One region of the Cellulosimicrobium sp. SH8 genome, then DNA from elsewhere that is predicted to be linked to it. Evidence: predicted binding sites of a transcription regulator. Region 1 holds the regulator's gene; each other region holds the start of a gene.
The links. The regulator Rex, encoded in region 1, represses fermentation and respiration genes when NADH is low (regulators of the CRP and FNR family bind a similar motif). The targets are predictions, from matches to a motif close to CTTGTGAANNNNTTCACAAG.

Region 1 (4,196 bases):
CGGTCGACGGCGCGGCGGACCGACCGCAGGACGAGCGCGGCCGCCCACGCGGCTCCGGCCCAGCTCGCGGTGCGGACGCTGCTGCGGGCGACGCGGCGGCGTCGACCCCGGAACTCGCGGATGGGCCAGCCGACGTCCTGCGCGTGCCGGCGCAGGCGCGCGTCGGGGTTGATGGGGCACGGGTGGCCGACCGTCTCCATCATGGTGACGTCGTTGAGCGAGTCGCCGTAGGCGTAGGACGCCGCGAGGTCGATGTCCTCGCGCTCGGCGAGCGCGCGCACCCCGGCGGCCTTGGCGCGACCGTGCATCATGTCGCCCACGAGGCGGCCGGTGTAGAAGCCGTCCTCGTGCTCCGCGACGGTGCCGAGGGCACCGGTCGTGCCGAGGCGGCGGGCGATGAGCTCGCCGATCTCGACCGGTGTCGCGGAGACGAGCCACACCTGGTGGCCGGCGGCGAGGTGCTCGTCGAGCAGGCGGCGCGTGCCGGGGTAGATGCGCAGCGAGAGGACGGTGTCGTAGACCTCCTCGCCGATCGCGGTGACCTCGGCGACGGAGCGCCCCGCGATGAGGGCGAGCGCGCGCGACCGGATGCGGTCGATCTGCTGCTTGTTCTCGCCGAACAGGAGGTAGCGCGCCTGGTGCACGGCGAAGCGCACGATGTCGAGCGTCGAGAAGAACTGCCGCTGGTACAGGGCGCGGGCGAGGTGGAACGACGACGCGCCGCGGATGATGGTGTTGTCGACGTCGAAGAAGGCGGCCGTGCGGTGCGCGGGAGCGGGCGGCGTGCGCCCGGCGGTGGGTGCGTCCTCGGGGTCCGTCGACCCGGGGGTCGGGACGGGGCCCGGACCGGAAGACGTCGCCATGACCCCACTCTAGGCGGTCGCCGGACCGTGCCGGGGGCGGTCCCTCGTACCCTGGGAGTCGTGACCACCTCTGACGCCCCCGCACCTCCCGTCGTCCTCTACGGCCGCGCGGGGTGCCACCTGTGCGACGACGCGCGGGCCGTCGTCGAGGCGGTGTGCGCCGAGGCGGGGGTCGCGTGGGCGGAGGTGGACGTGGACGCGCCGGGCGCGGACCCGGCGCTGCGCGAGCAGTACGGCGAGTACGTCCCGGTCGTCACGGTGGGGGGTGTCCAGCAGGGGTTCTGGCGGGTGGACGCGCGCCGGCTCGCTCGAGCGGTGGGTCGGATTTCGACGGCGCGCGCGGACCTGGGATGATTCGTCGCGGTGGAGCGCGACCGTCGACGAGGACGGTCCCAGGACGACGGGGTGACGGGTGGCTGAGCAGGTAGTCGGTGAGGTGACGGCGCCGGGGATCCCGAGCGCGACGGTGGCGCGGCTGCCCTCCTACCTCCGCGCGCTGCGGGACCTCGTGGCCCGGGGTGTCGCGACGACGTCGTCGGTCGAGCTCGCGGAGCTCTCCGGCGTCGGTCCGGCGCAGCTCCGCAAGGACCTGTCCTTCCTGGGCTCCTTCGGCACGCGCGGCGTCGGCTACGACGTGGACTCGCTCGCGCAGTACATCACCGAGGCGCTGGGGCTCGTGGACGAGCACCGGATCGCGATCGTCGGGATCGGCAACCTGGGGCACGCGCTCGCGAACTACTCGGGGTACGAGCAGCGCGGCTTCCACGTCGCGGCACTGCTCGACGCGTCGCCGGAGGTCGTCGGGACCCGGGCCGCGGGTCTCGTCGTCGAGCACGTCGACGCGCTGGAGGAGGTCGTGGCGCGCGAGGAGGTGTCGATCGTGGTCCTCGCGACGCCGGCGGCGCACGCGCAGTCCGTCGCGGACCGGGTCGTCGCGGCGGGCGTGCGGGAGATCCTCAACTTCGCGCCGCGCGCGCTGCAGGTGCCCGCGGACGTCGACGTGCGTGGCGTGGACGTCGGCAGCGAGCTGCAGATCCTCGCGTTCCACTCCCAGGCCCGCGCGCTCGCGGAGGCCCAGGACCGCTGACGACGAGGGGCCGCGTGCTCGCGCACGCGGCCCCTCGGGCGGCACCCCTGCCGGTGGGTGCAGTGTTCCGGGAAAAGGCCCCGGAAAGGGGGTCCCGGGGACGGTCGTCAGGCCTGCTTGATGGCCGAGACGTCGAGGGCGATCTTGATCTTGTCGCCGACGAGCACGCCGCCGGTCTCGAGCGCGGCGTTCCAGGTGAGGCCGAACTCCTTGCGGGAGATCTCGGTCTTCGCCTCGAACCCGGCGCGCGGGTTGCCGAACGGGTCGGTCGCGGTGCCCGCGAACTCGGTCTCGAGCTCGACCGGCTTGGTCACGCCGTTGATGGTCAGGTCGCCCGCCACGACGAAGTCGTCGCCGTCGCCCGAGATGCTGGTCGACGTGAAGGTCCACGTCGGCTTGTTCTCGGCGTCCCAGAAGTCCGCGCTGCGCAGGTGGTTGTCGCGGTTCGCGTCGCCCGTGCTCACGGACGCCGCGTCGAGCTCGGCGGTCACGGTGGTCGACTCGAGGTCGTCGCCCACGGTGATGGTGCCGGCCGTGATGGCGAGCGTGCCGCGCACCTTGGAGATGCCGGCGTGGCGAACCGTGAAGGCCGCCTGCGAGTGGGACGAGTCGAGGGCGTAGGTACCGGCGTTGAGCCCGGCGGGCAGCGGCGTGGCCATGGGTGCTCCTGAAGGGGTCGAGGTCCCGGAGGACCGAACTTGGTTGAAGGTTCAACTTCGTACGAGCGTATCAACAGCAGGGGGTGATCCGTCTATTCCCGGTGGGATGGAACAATGTTCGGCGTGGTTCCACCCCTGAACCCGCCCCCGTCCGCCAGCGCCCGAGGACCTATGACCAGCAACGACGTCGACGCCCAGCCGACGACGACCGCCCGCAGCACCGCCGCGACCGCGAGCGAGGAGCCCCGCTGGCTCGATCCCGAGCAGCAGCGGTTGTGGCGCGCCTACCTCGACGGGACCGTGCGCTTCATCGAGTCGCTGGGGCGCGACCACGAGGAGCGGTCGGACGTGTCGCTCAACGAGTACGAGCTGCTCGTACGGCTCTCGGAGAGCCCGGACCACACGCTGCGCATGTCCGCGCTCGCGGACGGGCTGGCCCGGTCCCGGAGCCGCGTCACCCACACCGTGGCGCGCATGGAGGCACGCGGCCTCGTCCGGCGCTCGGCGAGCACGGGCGACCGCCGCGGGGTCAACTGCGAGATGACGGCCGAGGGCTACCGCGTGCTCGTGGCGTCCGCGCCGGCGCACGTGGCCGCCGTGCGCCGGTTCATGGTCGACGTGCTCACGCCGGAGCAGTTCCGCGCGCTCGGCGAGGCGATGGCGGTCGTCGCGGCGGCGTGCAAGGCGGAACGCGACTCCTGACGCCCGCGGTCGCCCCGGGCCGCCCGGGGCGTGTCCCGGGAGCGTCTCGGGGCGACCGGCCCGCCGGTGCGGGTCCGGGTCCCCAAGTGCGGGACACTGGTGCGCATGGTCTCCACCATCGTCCACCTCCTGCGCCACGGCGAGGTCCACAACCCCGACGGCGTCCTCTACGGCCGCATCCCCGGCTATCACCTCTCCGAGCGGGGCCACGAGATGGCCCGCCGCGTCGCCGCGCACCTCGCGGGCGAGCCCGGGCCCGACGGCGCGTCACGCCCACGCGCGGACCTCGCCGTCGTCGTCGCGTCGCCGCTCCAGCGCGCGCAGGAGACGGCCACGCCGGCTGCCGAGGCGTTCGGGCTCGAGCTCGGCACCGACGACCGGCTCATCGAGGCCGCGAACCACTTCGAGGGCATGACCTTCGGCGTCGGGGACGGGTCCCTGCGCCACCCGCAGCACTGGCGCTTCCTGTGGAACCCGTTCCGGCCGTCCTGGGGCGAGCCGTACACCGAGCAGGTCGCGCGCATGCGCGCCGCGGTCGCCGACGCCCGGGACAAGGCCGCGGGCCACGAGGCCCTCCTCGTGAGCCACCAGCTCCCCGTGTGGCTCACGCGCCTGAGCTTCGAGAACCGCCGCCTGTGGCACGACCCGCGCAAGCGGCAGTGCTCGCTCGCGTCGCTCACGTCGCTGCACTTCGAGGACGACCGTCTCGTCGGCCTGCACTACTCCGAGCCGGTCGCCGACCTCCTCCCGGGTGCCGCGACCGTCGCGGGGGCGTGACGTCGGTCATGTCTCGCCCCGTCGGCGCCGTCCGGACGCCCGAACCGTCCCGTTCGGGAGTGGCGGAGGTCACGTCTCCCAGGTGGCGTCCAGGAACCCCGGGCAGGG
Region 2 (4,196 bases), on a different contig from region 1:
CCCTCGACGACCCCGACGCGATGACCGCCGCCGCGCGCGGGTTCGTCGCGCTGCTCGACCCCGGCCCGACCACCGAGGAGGACGCATGACCGACGCCCCCGACCGCCCGTCGCTGCGCGAGCGCCTGCGCGCGCTGCCGGTGTTCGGCGCCGACCTGCCCGGCCTCGACGTCGACGCGGCGCCCGACGAGCCCAGCGCGCTCTTCGTCGACTGGCTCGAGGAGGCGATCGACGCCGGCCTGCCCGCACCGCACGCCGCGACCCTCTCGACCGCCGACGCGAGCGGCCGGGTCGACGCCCGGACGCTGATCCTCAAGGACGTCGACGGCGACGGCTGGGTCTTCGCGACGCGCGCCGACTCGCCCAAGGGCGTCGAGCTCGCGCAGAACCCGAACGCCGCGCTGACGTTCCTCTGGCGCGAGCACGGCCGCCAGGTCCGGGTGCGCGGGCCTGTCGTCCCGCTCGGAGCCGAGGCGTCCGCCGCCGACTTCCTCGCCCGCTCCGACTTCTCCCGTGCGACCGCGCTGGCCGGGCCGCAGAGCTCCCCGCTCGCGTCGCGGGACGCCTACCGGGCCGCGTGGGACGCCGCGCTCGCGCGGGTCCGCGCCGAGCCCGGGCTCGTCCTCGACGCCTGGACCGCGTACGCGCTGGCGCCCACGAGCATCGAGTTCTGGGCGTCCTCGCCCGAGGGCCAGACGCGCCTCCGTTACACCGCACGACCCGACGCCGGAACTGACGAACACCTCCCCTGGACGAAGGAGCTCCTGTGGCCCTGACCGGAACCAGCCCGCTCGCCCTGCCCGACGTCGAGGAGGTCCGCCGCGACGCACGGTCCGCGCTCGACGCCGCCACCGCCGCGACGCGGGCCCTCGACGACGCCGGCCTCGTCGGCCCGTCCGCCCTGCCCGGCTGGTCGCGCAGCCACGTGCTCGCGCACGTCACGGCGATCGGCGAGGCGATGGCCCGCCAGGCGGAGCTCGCCGCGCGCGGCGAGCTCGTCGAGGTGCACGACGGCGGTGCGGTCGGCCGCGAGGCTGGCATCCAGACAGGTGCGCGCCGGACCGTCGCGGAGCACGTCGCCGCGCTCGAGTCGCTCGCCGAGCGCCTCGACGCCGCGTGGCCCGCTCCCGGGTCGTCCGGGTGGGACGCCCCTGTGACCTACCGCGACGGGACCGTCGCCGACGCGCTCGTCGCGTGGTGGCGCGAGGCCCGGATCCACGCCGTCGACCTCGACGCCGGGATCGGCCTCGACACCTGGCCGCGCCCGCTCGGCCTCCACCTCCTCGACTTCCTCGGGGTCCGGCTCACGGACGACGTCGTCGTCGAGGTCGCCGAGGAGCCCGCCCGGCTCAGGGTCGGTCCGGGCGGCCTCCGCCTCGCTGCCGAACCCGGGGCTTCTCCCCACGCAGAGACTCCCGTGGGGAGCGACCCCGGGTTCGACGCGCACGACGGTGTCGTCGTCCGAGGTCGCCTCACCGACGTCGCCGCTTGGCTCGCAGGCCGCACCCCCGACGCCGAGCCCGACACCTTCCGCGCCGGCGAACCCGCGCCCCTGCCCGAGATCGGCCCCTGGCCCTCGCCCTACTCCCCGCCGAGGTAGAACCCAGGTCACGCGAGCGGCGGGCCTGCCGCGAGGAACGAGCGGCGGATGGTGGACGCGGCACCGCCACCCACCCCGACCACCCCGGGCGACCACACGCCGTCGGGCACGGTGACCACGGCTCTACCTCGCGTGACCACGGCTCTACCTCGGCCGACGAGGGCGCCACGGTGTGGGTGAGACGTCCGTCCTGTGCCGGTCGGGACGTTCGTCCCGCGAAAGTGTGACGCACGCCCGTGACGGAACCCACACTTAGTGCACTCTTTCACAAGCGTAGAATCGGAGCGTGTCGAGTCGAGCGAGCAACCCCGCAAGCAGCGCAGACCAGATCGACGTAGCACTCATCGGCGGTGGCATCATGAGCGCCACGCTGGGAGCCCTCCTCAAGGTCCTGGAGCCTTCCTGGACCGTGCGCATCTACGAGCGTCTGGACGCCGTGGCGCAGGAGTCGTCGAACCCGTGGAACAACGCCGGGACGGGTCATGCCGCCCTGTGCGAGCTGAACTACACGCCGGAGAAGGCGGACTGCTCGATCGACATCACCAAGGCGGTGAAGATCAACGAGCAGTTCGAGGTGTCGCGCGAGTTCTGGCACCACCTGCTGACGACGGGCGCGCTGCCGCAGCCCGCGAGCTTCATCTCCCGCACGCCGCACATGACGTTCGTGCGCGGCGCGGAGAACGTCGACTACCTGCGCCGCCGGTTCGAGACGCTGCGCCAGCACCCGCTGTTCAGCGAGCTCGAGTTCAGCGACGACCCCGCCGTGATCGCCGAGTGGGCACCGCTCCTCGTCGCCGAGCGCGACGGCGACGAGCCGGTCGCGGCGACGCGCGCGACGAGCGGCACGGACGTCGACTTCGGCGCCCTCACGCAGCAGCTCGTCGACCACCTCGTCTCGCAGGGCACGCAGCTCTACCTCGAGCACGAGGTCAAGAACCTCAAGAAGACGAAGGACGGCCGCTGGCGCCTGACGGTCAAGGACCGCTCGTGGAACGCCCCGAAGCGGCGCTCGACCGTCGAGGCCCGGTTCGTGTTCGTCGGTGCGGGCGGTGGCGCGCTGCCGCTGCTCCAGGCCGCAGGCATCCCCGAGGCCAAGGGCTACGGCGGCTTCCCGATCAGCGGTGAGTTCCTGCGCACCGACAGCCCCGAGCTCGTCGCGCAGCACCAGGCCAAGGTCTACGGCAAGGCCGACGTCGGCTCGCCGCCCATGTCCGTCCCGCACCTGGACACGCGCGTCGTCGACGGCAAGACGTACCTGATGTTCGGCCCGTACGCCGGGTTCAGCCCCAAGTTCCTCAAGAAGGGCAAGTACCTGGGTCTGCTCACGTCGCTGCGGCTGCACAACATCGGCTCGATGCTCGGCGCCGGGCTCAAGAACATGGACCTCACCCAGTACCTGGTGGGGCAGCTCGTCGCGAGCCCGGAGACCAAGTTCACCGCCCTCCAGGCCTTCATGCCGACGGCGCACCCGAAGGACTGGGAGACCATCACCGCGGGCCAGCGCGTCCAGGTGATCAAGAAGGACGAGGACGGCAAGGGCGTCCTCGAGTTCGGCACCGAGGTCATCGCCGCGGGCGACGGCTCCATCGCGGGCCTGCTCGGCGCCTCGCCGGGCGCGTCGACCGCGGTCCCCGCGATGATCGACCTGCTCGAGCGCTGCTTCCCGGCCCGCTTCACCAAGTGGCGCCCCGAGCTCGCGACGATGATCCCGAGCCTGGGCCAGGCCCCGTGGGAGGCCGAGGAGCTCGAGGGCCTCGACCAGCTCACGGGTGGCGCGGACGTCGACGCCGTCGGCTCGCGGGCCTGACCACCGGCTGACGCCCCCACCCCCGACGACGGCCCGGACCTCCACGAGGTCCGGGCCGTCGCGCGTCTGCCGTCGCGTCACCGCCTCCGTGCGTCGGACGCGGCGCGTCCACCGCAGGTACCGACCGCGTCAGCGCGGGAGCGGCACGCGCCGGGACACGCTCGGCGACCGCCGGGTCGACGCCGGAGCCTCGGCGCGCGTCGCCGGTGCCGGGAGGGCGCCCCGGACGCCGTCGCGCACGGCGGGGTTCGGGACGACGCGCCGCAGCACGAGCTCGGCCGCGACCTCGTGCGGGTCGACGTGCCCGCCCTGCGCGTCCGAGCGCGAAGCCGCGGCCCGCAGGTCGGCGTCGAGGCGCTGCGCGTCCCGGTCCGACGGGTCGCCCCACGCACCGGCACCCGGCCACGCGCCGTCGGACCCCGCGGGGAACCACGGCCGCGCGGGGTCCTCGCGCCGCACCGCGAGCGCCGCCACGACCGGGCCGACGACGAGGAGAAGAACCACCACACCCCAGAAGATGTCCATGCCCCCACCCTTCCGCCGGAGGGCTCCGCCGACGAGTGGCAGGACTGACACCTCTCGACAAGATCCCGCCACGGGCGTAGCGTGCCGTGCATGGTGCACTCCGTCGCGGCCGTCGTGTGCGACGGCCTGGCCCCGTTCGAGTTCGGCGTCGTGTGCGAGGTGTTCGGCCTCGACCGGAGCGAGGACGGTGTCCCACGGTTCGACTTCCGCGTGTGCGGACCGGTCGCCGGGCGACCCGTGCGCACGTCGGTCGGCGCGCAGGTCG
Region 3 (4,196 bases), on a different contig from region 1:
CGTCGTCGAAGTCGAGCACGTCGCCCTCGACGGGCGCCGCCACGGGCGAGACCTGCTTGCCCGAGATCTCGTCGCGCCCGCCGTTGATCGCGTAGAGCAGCGTCTTGGCGAGGTTCACGCGCGCGCCGAAGAACTGCATCTGCTTGCCGACGCGCATCGGGGACACGCAGCACGCGATCGCCGCGTCGTCGCCCCAGTGCTGGCGGATGAGCTCGTCCGACTCGTACTGGACGGCCGAGGTGTCGATCGAGACCTGCGCGCAGTAGTCCTTGAACCCCTGCGGCAGCTCGGGGCTCCAGAAGACCGTCATGTTCGGCTCGGGGGCCGGGCCGAGGTTGTAGAGCGTCTGGAGGAACCGGAACGAGTTCTTCGTGACGAGCGGGCGCCCGTCCTCGCCCATGCCGCCGATCGTCTCGGTGACCCAGGTCGGGTCGCCGGAGAACAGCGCGTCGTACTCGGGCGTGCGCAGGAACCGCACGATGCGCAGCTTGATGACGAAGTCGTCGATGATCTCCTGCGCCTCGGACTCCGTGATGCGGCCCGCCTCGAGGTCGCGGTCGATGAACACGTCGAGGAACGTCGAGGTGCGCCCGAGCGACATCGCGGCGCCGTTCTGCTCCTTCACCGCGGCGAGGTAGGCGAAGTAGAGCCACTGCACGGCCTCGCGCGCCGACGTCGCCGGGCCGGAGATGTCGTAGCCGTACTCGGCCGCCATCTCCTTGAGCTCGCCGAGCGCGCGGATCTGCTCTGCGTGCTCCTCGCGCTCGCGCACGACCTTCTCGCTGAACGGCTGCGTGTCGAGACCGAGCTTGTCGAGCTTCTTCGCGGCGATCAGCGCGTCCACCCCGTAGAGCGCGACGCGGCGGTAGTCGCCGATGATCCGGCCGCGGCCGTAGGCGTCGGGCAGGCCCGTGATGATGTGCGAGCTGCGGGCCGCGCGCACGTTCGGCGGGTAGACGTCGAACACGCCCTGGTTGTGGGTCTTGCGGTACTCGGTGAAGACCTTCTTCAGGGTCTCGTCGACCTCGTAGCCGTAGGTCTGCAGCGCGCCCTCGACCATGCGCCAGCCGCCGTTCGGCATGATCGCGCGCTTGAGCGGCGCGTCGGTCTGGAGTCCGACGATGACCTCGTGCGCCTTGTCGATGTAGCCGGGCGCGTGCGCCGTGATCCCCGCGGGCGTGTGGGGGTCGACGTCGTAGATCCCCATCTCGCGCTCCTCGGGGAACATCGCGGACAGCGTGTCCCAGATCCCCGTCGTGCGCTCCGTGGGCCCGGCGAGGAACGACGCGTCGCCCGTGTACGGGCGGTAGTTGCGCTGGATGAAGTCGCGCACGTCGACCGTGTCGCGCCACGGGCCGTCGGTGAAGCCCTCCCACGCGGGGACGTGCGCGGTGTCGTGCTGCGAGTCGACGCCGCCCTCCACCGCACGGCCGCCGCTCGTCGTGCCGGGTGCCTCGGAAACGCTGGTCATCTGGACCTCCCTCGTGCCTGACGCGCGGGTCCGCGCGCCGGCCGGACCCGTCGGTCTCGTGGGGGCCTCGGGTGGAGGCCCTCGGTCGAGGTTCCGACGGGCTCCTTCGCCACCTCCAGGCTAGGTTCACGGGGCGCCGCGCGGAGGGGTTTCGGGCCGCCCGGGGACCTAGGTCCCGACCCGGGCGGGACCCCGCGGGAACCGCGACATCCCGCGGCTTTCTCGCCTCCCACCACCCACCGCGACCATCTCTTGTGATGACCTTCACAAGCCCTTAGAAGCCGGTGATGGCCACGGCAGCGCGCGCCCGTGACGCACGACACGGACGCATGTCACACCCTCGCCGGACGTGCTTCCGGCTTCCGTGTGAGACTGCCCGGGTGAAGCGCACCGTAGGGGTCGAGGAAGAGTTCTTGCTCGTCGGCGACGACGGCCACCCGGTCGCCCGGGCCGCGGAGGCCCTGGAGGCGTCGGGCACCGACGAGAAGGGCGGCGGGACCGGCTCGCTCGAGTCGGAGTTCATGGAGGAGCAGCTCGAGACCGCGACCCACCCGCGGCGCGAGCTCGACGACCTCGCGACGGAGATCCGCGCGGGCCGGCAGCGCGCCCAGGAGGCGGCGGACCGCGTCGGCGCCCGGGTCGCCGCGCTCTCCACCTCGCCCCTGCCCTTCGAGGGCACCACCGTCTCCCGCCTGCGCTACCTCGAGGCCCGCGCCGCGTTCGGGCTCACGGCGCGCGAGCAGCTCACGAGCGGGTGCCACGTGCACGTCGCCGTCGCGGACGACACCGAGGGGGTCGCCGTCCTCGACCGCATCGGGCCGTGGCTCTCCACGCTCCTCGCGCTGAGCACCAACTCCCCGTTCTGGCAGGGCCAGGACAGCGGGTACGCGAGCTTTCGGTCCCAGGTCTGGTCCCGCTGGCCGACATCGGGGCCGACCCGGGCGTTCGGCACGCCCGAGGCGTACCGGGAGGCGGTCGACGGGCTCGTCGCGACCGGCACGATCCTCGACGAGAACATGGTCTACTTCGACGCCCGGCTGTCCTCGCGCTACCCCACGGTCGAGATCCGCGTCGCCGACGTGTGCCTCGACCCCGACACGGCGACGCTCCTCGCGGCCCTCAGCCGCGGCCTCGTCGAGACGGCGGCGCGCGAGGCCGCGGACGGCGCCGCGCCCCCGGAGCTCCGCCCGGAGATCCTGCGGACCGCGTCATGGCGCGCCGGGCGCTCGGGCCTCGAGGAGGACCTGGTCTCGCCGCTCACGTGGCGCCCCGCCCCGGCGCACGACGTCGTCGGGCTGCTCGTCGCGCACGTGCGGGACGCGCTCGTCGACGCGGGCGACCTCGACGCCGTGACGGAGCTGCTCGGACGCCTCTGGTCCGGCGGGAACGGTGCCCAGCGCCAGCGCGCCTGGCACGCGGCGTCCGGCGGAGACCTGCGGGCCGTCGTCGAGCAGGCCGTGGAGGTCACGCACTCCTGACGCCCCGGGCACCGGCGCACCGCTGACAGGACGCGCTGCGCGCTACGGCGCGGTGAGGGCCGCCTCGCGGGCGCGGGCGACGACGTCGTGCACGGTCGGTCCCAGGACGTCCGGCCGCGGACCGTCCGCCCACGCGCGCCCGTGGGAGACCCATCCGGTGCGGGTGCCGGCGGCCCGGCCCGCAGCGACGTCGGCGTGCGCCGCGTCTCCGATCATCCAGACCTCGGCACGGTCCACGTCGGTCGCACCGACGCGCTCCAGCGCGATCTCGAGGAGCCGCGGGTCCGGCTTGTCGACGCCCTCCTCGCCGGACACGACGACGGCGTCGACGTGCGCCCCGACCCCGCAGCGGGCGAGCTTGCCGCGCTGCTGCGCGGACGTCCCGTTCGTCACAACGACGACCACGTCGCCGTCGGCGCGCAGCGCGTCGAGCAGGTCGAGCACGCCGTCGTACGCGCGGACGTGGTCGAGGATGCCGGCGCGGAAGCGGTCGACCGCGGCGGGCAGGTCCTCGTCCCAGCCGAGGCGGTCGACGATGACGCGTGCCACCTCCGTCTTGACCGCGAACCCGCCCTGGTCGGCGGCGACGATCGCGGCGAGGTCGGAGGCGTCACGCCCGGCGCGCGCGACGGCGTCGGCCGCCCAGGCGGCGAACGCGGCGTCGCGGCCGACGAGCGTGTTGTCGAGGTCGAGGAGCCAGATCACGCCTGGACCCTAGCCCGGACGACCCGCGCGGCGCCGAGGCGTCCGCGGCGGGCGTCCGGGACGGTCAGCCGCGCGCGAGCGCCGCGAGCGCGTCCAGCACGTCGCGCGCGACGTCGGCCGGTGTGAGCCGGTACGCCGAGGCCACCTGGTCCCGGGTCGCGTGGTCGAGGAACTGCGCGGGCAGGCCGAGCGCGTGCACCGGTGTGCGGACGCCGCCCTCGAGCGAGCGCTGCGCGAGGAGCGCGCCCACGCCGCCGTCCGCGACGCCGTCCTCGACGCTCACGACGAGGTCGTGCTCGCCCGCGAGCTTGACGAGCGCGCTCGGCATCGGCAGGACCCACGTCGGGGACGCGACGGTCACGTCGACGCCGTGGGCCGTGAGCGACTCCGCCGCGTCGAGCGCGACGCGCGCCATGGACCCGGGGCCGACGAGCAGGACCCGAGCGCGGGGTGCCGCGCCCTGCGGGGCGGTCCTCGGCGCCTCGCCCGGCACGGCGAGCAGGTCCACGCCGTCCACGGTGTCGACGGCGGGCAGCGGGTCC
Region 4 (4,196 bases), on a different contig from region 1:
ACTCGCCGCCGCCGCGGATGTTCGCGACGACGTACACGCCGCCGCGCGAGAGCCACGCCCGTCCCAGCGCGCCCGAGTAGGCCGGGGTCAGGGAGATCTCGAAGCCGCCGTACCCGTACAGCAGCGTCGGCGCGGTGCCCGTGCCGCCGTCGCCCGCGCCCGCGACGAGGTCTGCGCGACCCACGACGAAGTACGGCACGCGCGTGCCGTCGTCGGACGTGGCGAAGTGCTGCGCGACGGTCATGCCCTCGGCGTCGAAGAACGCCGGGTTGGACTTGATGACCTCGGGTGCGCTCGCGTTGCCCGGGTGCTCGCCGAGCGTCAGGAGCGAGAGCGTCGTCGGCGTGAGGTAGTCGGTCGTGACGAGCCACAGGTCGTCGGTGTCGACGGGGTCGACCACGCCGACGGCGACGGTGCCGAGCGCGGGCAGGCCCGGCAGCTCCGAGCGCACCCACGGCGCGCCGTCGGCCTCCGGCGGCGTCAGCACGTGCAGGCGGTTCTTCACGTCGTCGAGCACGTTGACCACGAGGTGGTGGCGCGTCCACGTCGCGCCGGCGAGCGACGTCGTCGCCGTGGGCTCGAACAGCACGGTGAGGCCGCGGTCGCCCGCGAGGAAGTCGTCGAACCGGGCGACGAGGAGCGAGCCCGCACGGTACGTCGCGCCGCCGACGGTCCAGTCGTCGCGCAGCTCGACGAGCATCCACTCTCGCCGCACGCCGACCTCGGCGGAGTCGGGCACGTCGATCTTCGTCAGGCGCTGCTCGGGCGTGCCGGTGCGCTCGGCGAGGTAGAGCTCGTCGGCGTAGAACGCCTTGGAGCGGTGCACGAAGTCGCGCTCGAACCCGGGCGTGTGCGACCGCCAGGCGGAGATGTACATGTCCTCGTCGGTGCCCTCGTAGACGGTCACCGCGTCCTCGAGCGGGGTGCCGCGCGTCCAGCGCTTGACGACGCGCGGGTACCCGGACGGCGTGAGCGTGCCCGCGCCAAAGTCGGTGAAGACGTACACCGTGTCGGCGTCGACCCAGCCTAGCGAGCCCTTCGCCTCGGCGCGGAAGAACCCGCCGTCGCCGGGGGCGACGAACCGCTTCTCGACCAGGTCGAACTCGCGTGTGACGTCGGCGTCGGAGCCGCCGGGGGAGAGCTCGACGAGAGCGTGCCGCCACGGCTCGCCCGCGGCGAGCTGCTCGGGCGTCGGGCGCAGGACGCTCGCGCCGTGCCACACCCACGACTCCTCCTCGGTCGCGGCGAGCGCGTCGAGGTCGAGCACGGTCTCCCACTCGGGGTCGTCCGTGCGGTAGGACTCGAGCGTCGTGCGGCGCCAGAGGCCGCGCTCGTGGTGCGCGTCGCGCCAGAAGTTGTAGTAGCGGTCCCCGATCTTGGAGACCTCGGGGATCTTCGCGTCGGAGTCGAGCACCTCGCGGATCGCGCGCTCGGTGGTCGTGAACTCCTCGGCGACCTCGAGCGTGTCGGCGACCTCGGCGTTGCGTGCGCGGACCCAGGTCAGGGCCTCGTCCCCCTCGACGTCCTCGAGCCAGAGGTACGGGTCGTGGGGCGCGCCGTCGTCGGGGAGCGTGGTCTCGGTGGGGCTCTCGGGCGAGAGCGAGGGGCTCGTCGTCTGCTCGGCGGTCATGGTCACCCACCCTACGGCGGCCGGGTGGGTGGTGCGGAGGTCACGGTGCGGACGGGACCTTGGACCCCGGTACGGGGTGGAGCCTTGCCGCCGCGCGCGGCTTGTGAAAACATTCACAAGTAGAGAGACCGCTGAAGGAGCCGGGGCGATCCGGCCCCGGCAGCACCCACGGCCCGACGCCCGGCCCGCCGGGCACCGGAGGGGACGCATGAGCGCGAAGAGCGCCGGCACGAAGGTCGAGAACCGCACCGAGGACACCCGCACGACGCACGAGATCGACGTCCTCGTCGAGCGGGCCCGCAAGGCGCTCGACCAGTACATGAGCCTCACGCAGGAGGACGTCGACCGCATCGTCCTCAAGGCCTCGGTCGCGGGCCTGCACCAGCACGGCCACCTCGCGCAGATGGCCGTCGCGGAGACCGGGCGCGGCGTGTTCGAGGACAAGGCGACCAAGAACATCTTCGCGTGCGAGCACGTGCCCAACTCGATGGCGAACCTCAAGACGGTCGGCGTCATCGGCCGCGACGAGCTCACGGGCGTCGTCGAGATCGCCGAGCCCGTCGGCGTGGTGTGCGCCGTGACGCCGGTGACCAACCCGACGTCGACCACCATCTTCAAGTCCCTCATCGCGCTCAAGACGCGCAACCCCGTCGTCTTCGCCTTCCACCCGAGCGCCCAGCGCTCGTCGGTCGAGGCGGCCCGCATCGTGCGCGACGCCGCGGTGGCGGCGGGAGCGCCCGACGACTGCATCCAGTGGGTCGAGCACCCGTCGATCGAGGCGACCAACACGCTCATGCACCACCCGGGCGTCGCGCTCATCCTCGCCACGGGCGGCAACGGCATGGTGCGCGCGGCCTACTCGGCCGGGAAGCCGGCGCTCGGCGTCGGGGCGGGCAACGTCCCGGCCTACGTCGAGAAGAGCGCCGACCTCGGCCGCGCGATCAACGACGTCGTCATGTCGAAGGCATTCGACAACGGCATGGTGTGCGCGTCGGAGCAGGCGCTCATCCTCGACGACGTGATCTACGACGCCGCGATGCGCGAGCTGGCCCGCCTGCACGCCTACCGTGCGACGCCCGCCGAGAAGGCGATGCTCGAGCGCCTCATCTTCGGCGTCGAGGCGAGCGGCACCAACTGCGCGGGCGCCAAGCTCAACCCGAAGGTCGTCGGCAAGTCGCCCGTGTGGATCGCGCGCGAGGCCGGCTTCGAGGTCCCCGACGACACGTCGATCATCCTCGCGGAGATCGACGACGTCGGCCCGCAGGAGCCGTTGAGCCGCGAGAAGCTCACGCCGGTCCTCGCGGTGCTGCGCGCGCGCGACACCGAGCACGGCGTCCGCCTCGCGGAGCGCATGGTCGAGCTCGACGGCCTGGGCCACTCGGCGGCCATCCACACGGCGGACGCGGACCTCGTCGAGCGCTACGGCTCGCGGGTCAAGGCCGTGCGCGTGCTGTGGAACAGCCCGACGTCGCTCGGCGGCATCGGCGACATCTACAACGCGCTGCTCCCGTCGCTCACGCTCGGGTGCGGCAGCTACGGCGCGAACTCGGTCTCGAACAACGTGTCGGCGGTCAACCTCATCAACGTCAAGCGGATCGGGCGGCGCAACAACAACATGCAGTGGTTCAAGGTGCCCGCCAAGACGTACTTCGAGCCCAACTCGATCCAGTACCTCGCGCAGATGCGTGACGTGCACCGCGTCACGATCGTCACCGACAAGGTCATGAGCCGCATCGGCGTCGTGGACCGCGTGCTCGACGTCCTCGCCCGCCGCGAGGAGAAGGTCGCGATCCAGATCATCGACGCGGTCGAGCCGGAGCCGAGCGTCGGCACCGTGAACCGCGGCGCCGAGTCGATGCGCGACTTCGAGCCGGACACGATCATCGCGATCGGCGGCGGCTCGCCCATGGACGCCGCCAAGGTCATGTGGCTGCGCTACGAGCACCCGGAGATCGAGTTCTCCGACATGCGCGAGAAGTTCTTCGACGTCCGCAAGCGCGCGTACAAGTTCCCCGAGCTCGGGGGCAAGGCCAAGCTCGTGTGCATCCCGACGTCGTCGGGCACCGGTGCGGAGGTGACGCCGTTCGCGGTCATCACCGACCCGGAGACGGGCTTCAAGTACCCGCTCGCGGACTACGCGCTCACCCCGACGGTCGCGATCGTCGACCCCGTGCTCACGGACACCATGCCCGCCAAGCTCGCGGCCGACTCGGGCTTCGACGCCCTCACGCACGCGACCGAGGCGTTCGTGTCCGTGTACGCGAACGACTTCACCGACGGGCTGTGCCTCCAGGCGATCAAGATGGTCTTCGAGCACATCGAGGACTCGGTCACGCAGGGTGCGGCGGCCCCGAAGGCGCGCGAGAAGATGCACAACGCGGCGACCATCGCGGGCATGGCGTTCGGCTCGGCGATGCTCGGCATCGTGCACGCCATGGCGCACACCGTGGGCTCGACGTTCCACCTCGTGCACGGGCGCACCAACGCGGTGCTCCTGCCGCACGTGATCCGCTACAACGGCCAGGTGCCCACCAAGCTCACGAGCTGGCCCAAGTACGAGCGCTAC

Region 2: mqo (malate dehydrogenase (quinone)) is a predicted target of Rex. The motif match lies at 1,852-1,871, and genes of this name have one in related genera.
Region 3: pflB (formate C-acetyltransferase) is a predicted target of Rex. The motif match lies at 1,723-1,742, and genes of this name have one in related genera.
Region 4: adhE (bifunctional acetaldehyde-CoA/alcohol dehydrogenase) is a predicted target of Rex. The motif match lies at 1,731-1,750, and genes of this name have one in related genera.

What each region holds. Positions count from the first base shown of each region.
Region 1 covers NZ_JAMXMH010000008.1:222,715-226,910, forward strand. The annotation lists gene NF338_RS12870 (HAD family hydrolase) at 1-863, opposite strand, end outside; gene NF338_RS12875 (glutaredoxin family protein) at 924-1,217, shown strand; gene NF338_RS12880 (redox-sensing transcriptional repressor Rex) at 1,276-1,950, shown strand; gene NF338_RS12885 (YceI family protein) at 2,058-2,609, opposite strand; gene NF338_RS12890 (MarR family winged helix-turn-helix transcriptional regulator) at 2,781-3,311, shown strand; gene NF338_RS12895 (histidine phosphatase family protein) at 3,417-4,088, shown strand.
Region 2 covers NZ_JAMXMH010000006.1:108,688-112,883, forward strand. The annotation lists gene NF338_RS10005 (TetR/AcrR family transcriptional regulator) at 1-89, shown strand, start outside; gene NF338_RS10010 (pyridoxal 5'-phosphate synthase) at 86-775, shown strand; gene NF338_RS10015 (maleylpyruvate isomerase family mycothiol-dependent enzyme) at 766-1,599, shown strand; gene mqo (malate dehydrogenase (quinone)) at 1,886-3,406, shown strand; gene NF338_RS10025 (hypothetical protein) at 3,536-3,931, opposite strand; gene NF338_RS10030 (helix-turn-helix domain-containing protein) at 4,022-4,196, shown strand, end outside.
Region 3 covers NZ_JAMXMH010000005.1:77,533-81,728, reverse strand. The annotation lists gene pflB (formate C-acetyltransferase) at 1-1,471, opposite strand, end outside; gene NF338_RS08450 (glutamate--cysteine ligase) at 1,852-2,949, shown strand; gene NF338_RS08445 (HAD family hydrolase) at 2,992-3,654, opposite strand; gene dxs (1-deoxy-D-xylulose-5-phosphate synthase) at 3,719-4,196, opposite strand, start outside.
Region 4 covers NZ_JAMXMH010000003.1:50,667-54,862, reverse strand. The annotation lists gene NF338_RS05270 (prolyl oligopeptidase family serine peptidase) at 1-1,630, opposite strand, end outside; gene adhE (bifunctional acetaldehyde-CoA/alcohol dehydrogenase) at 1,839-4,196, shown strand, end outside.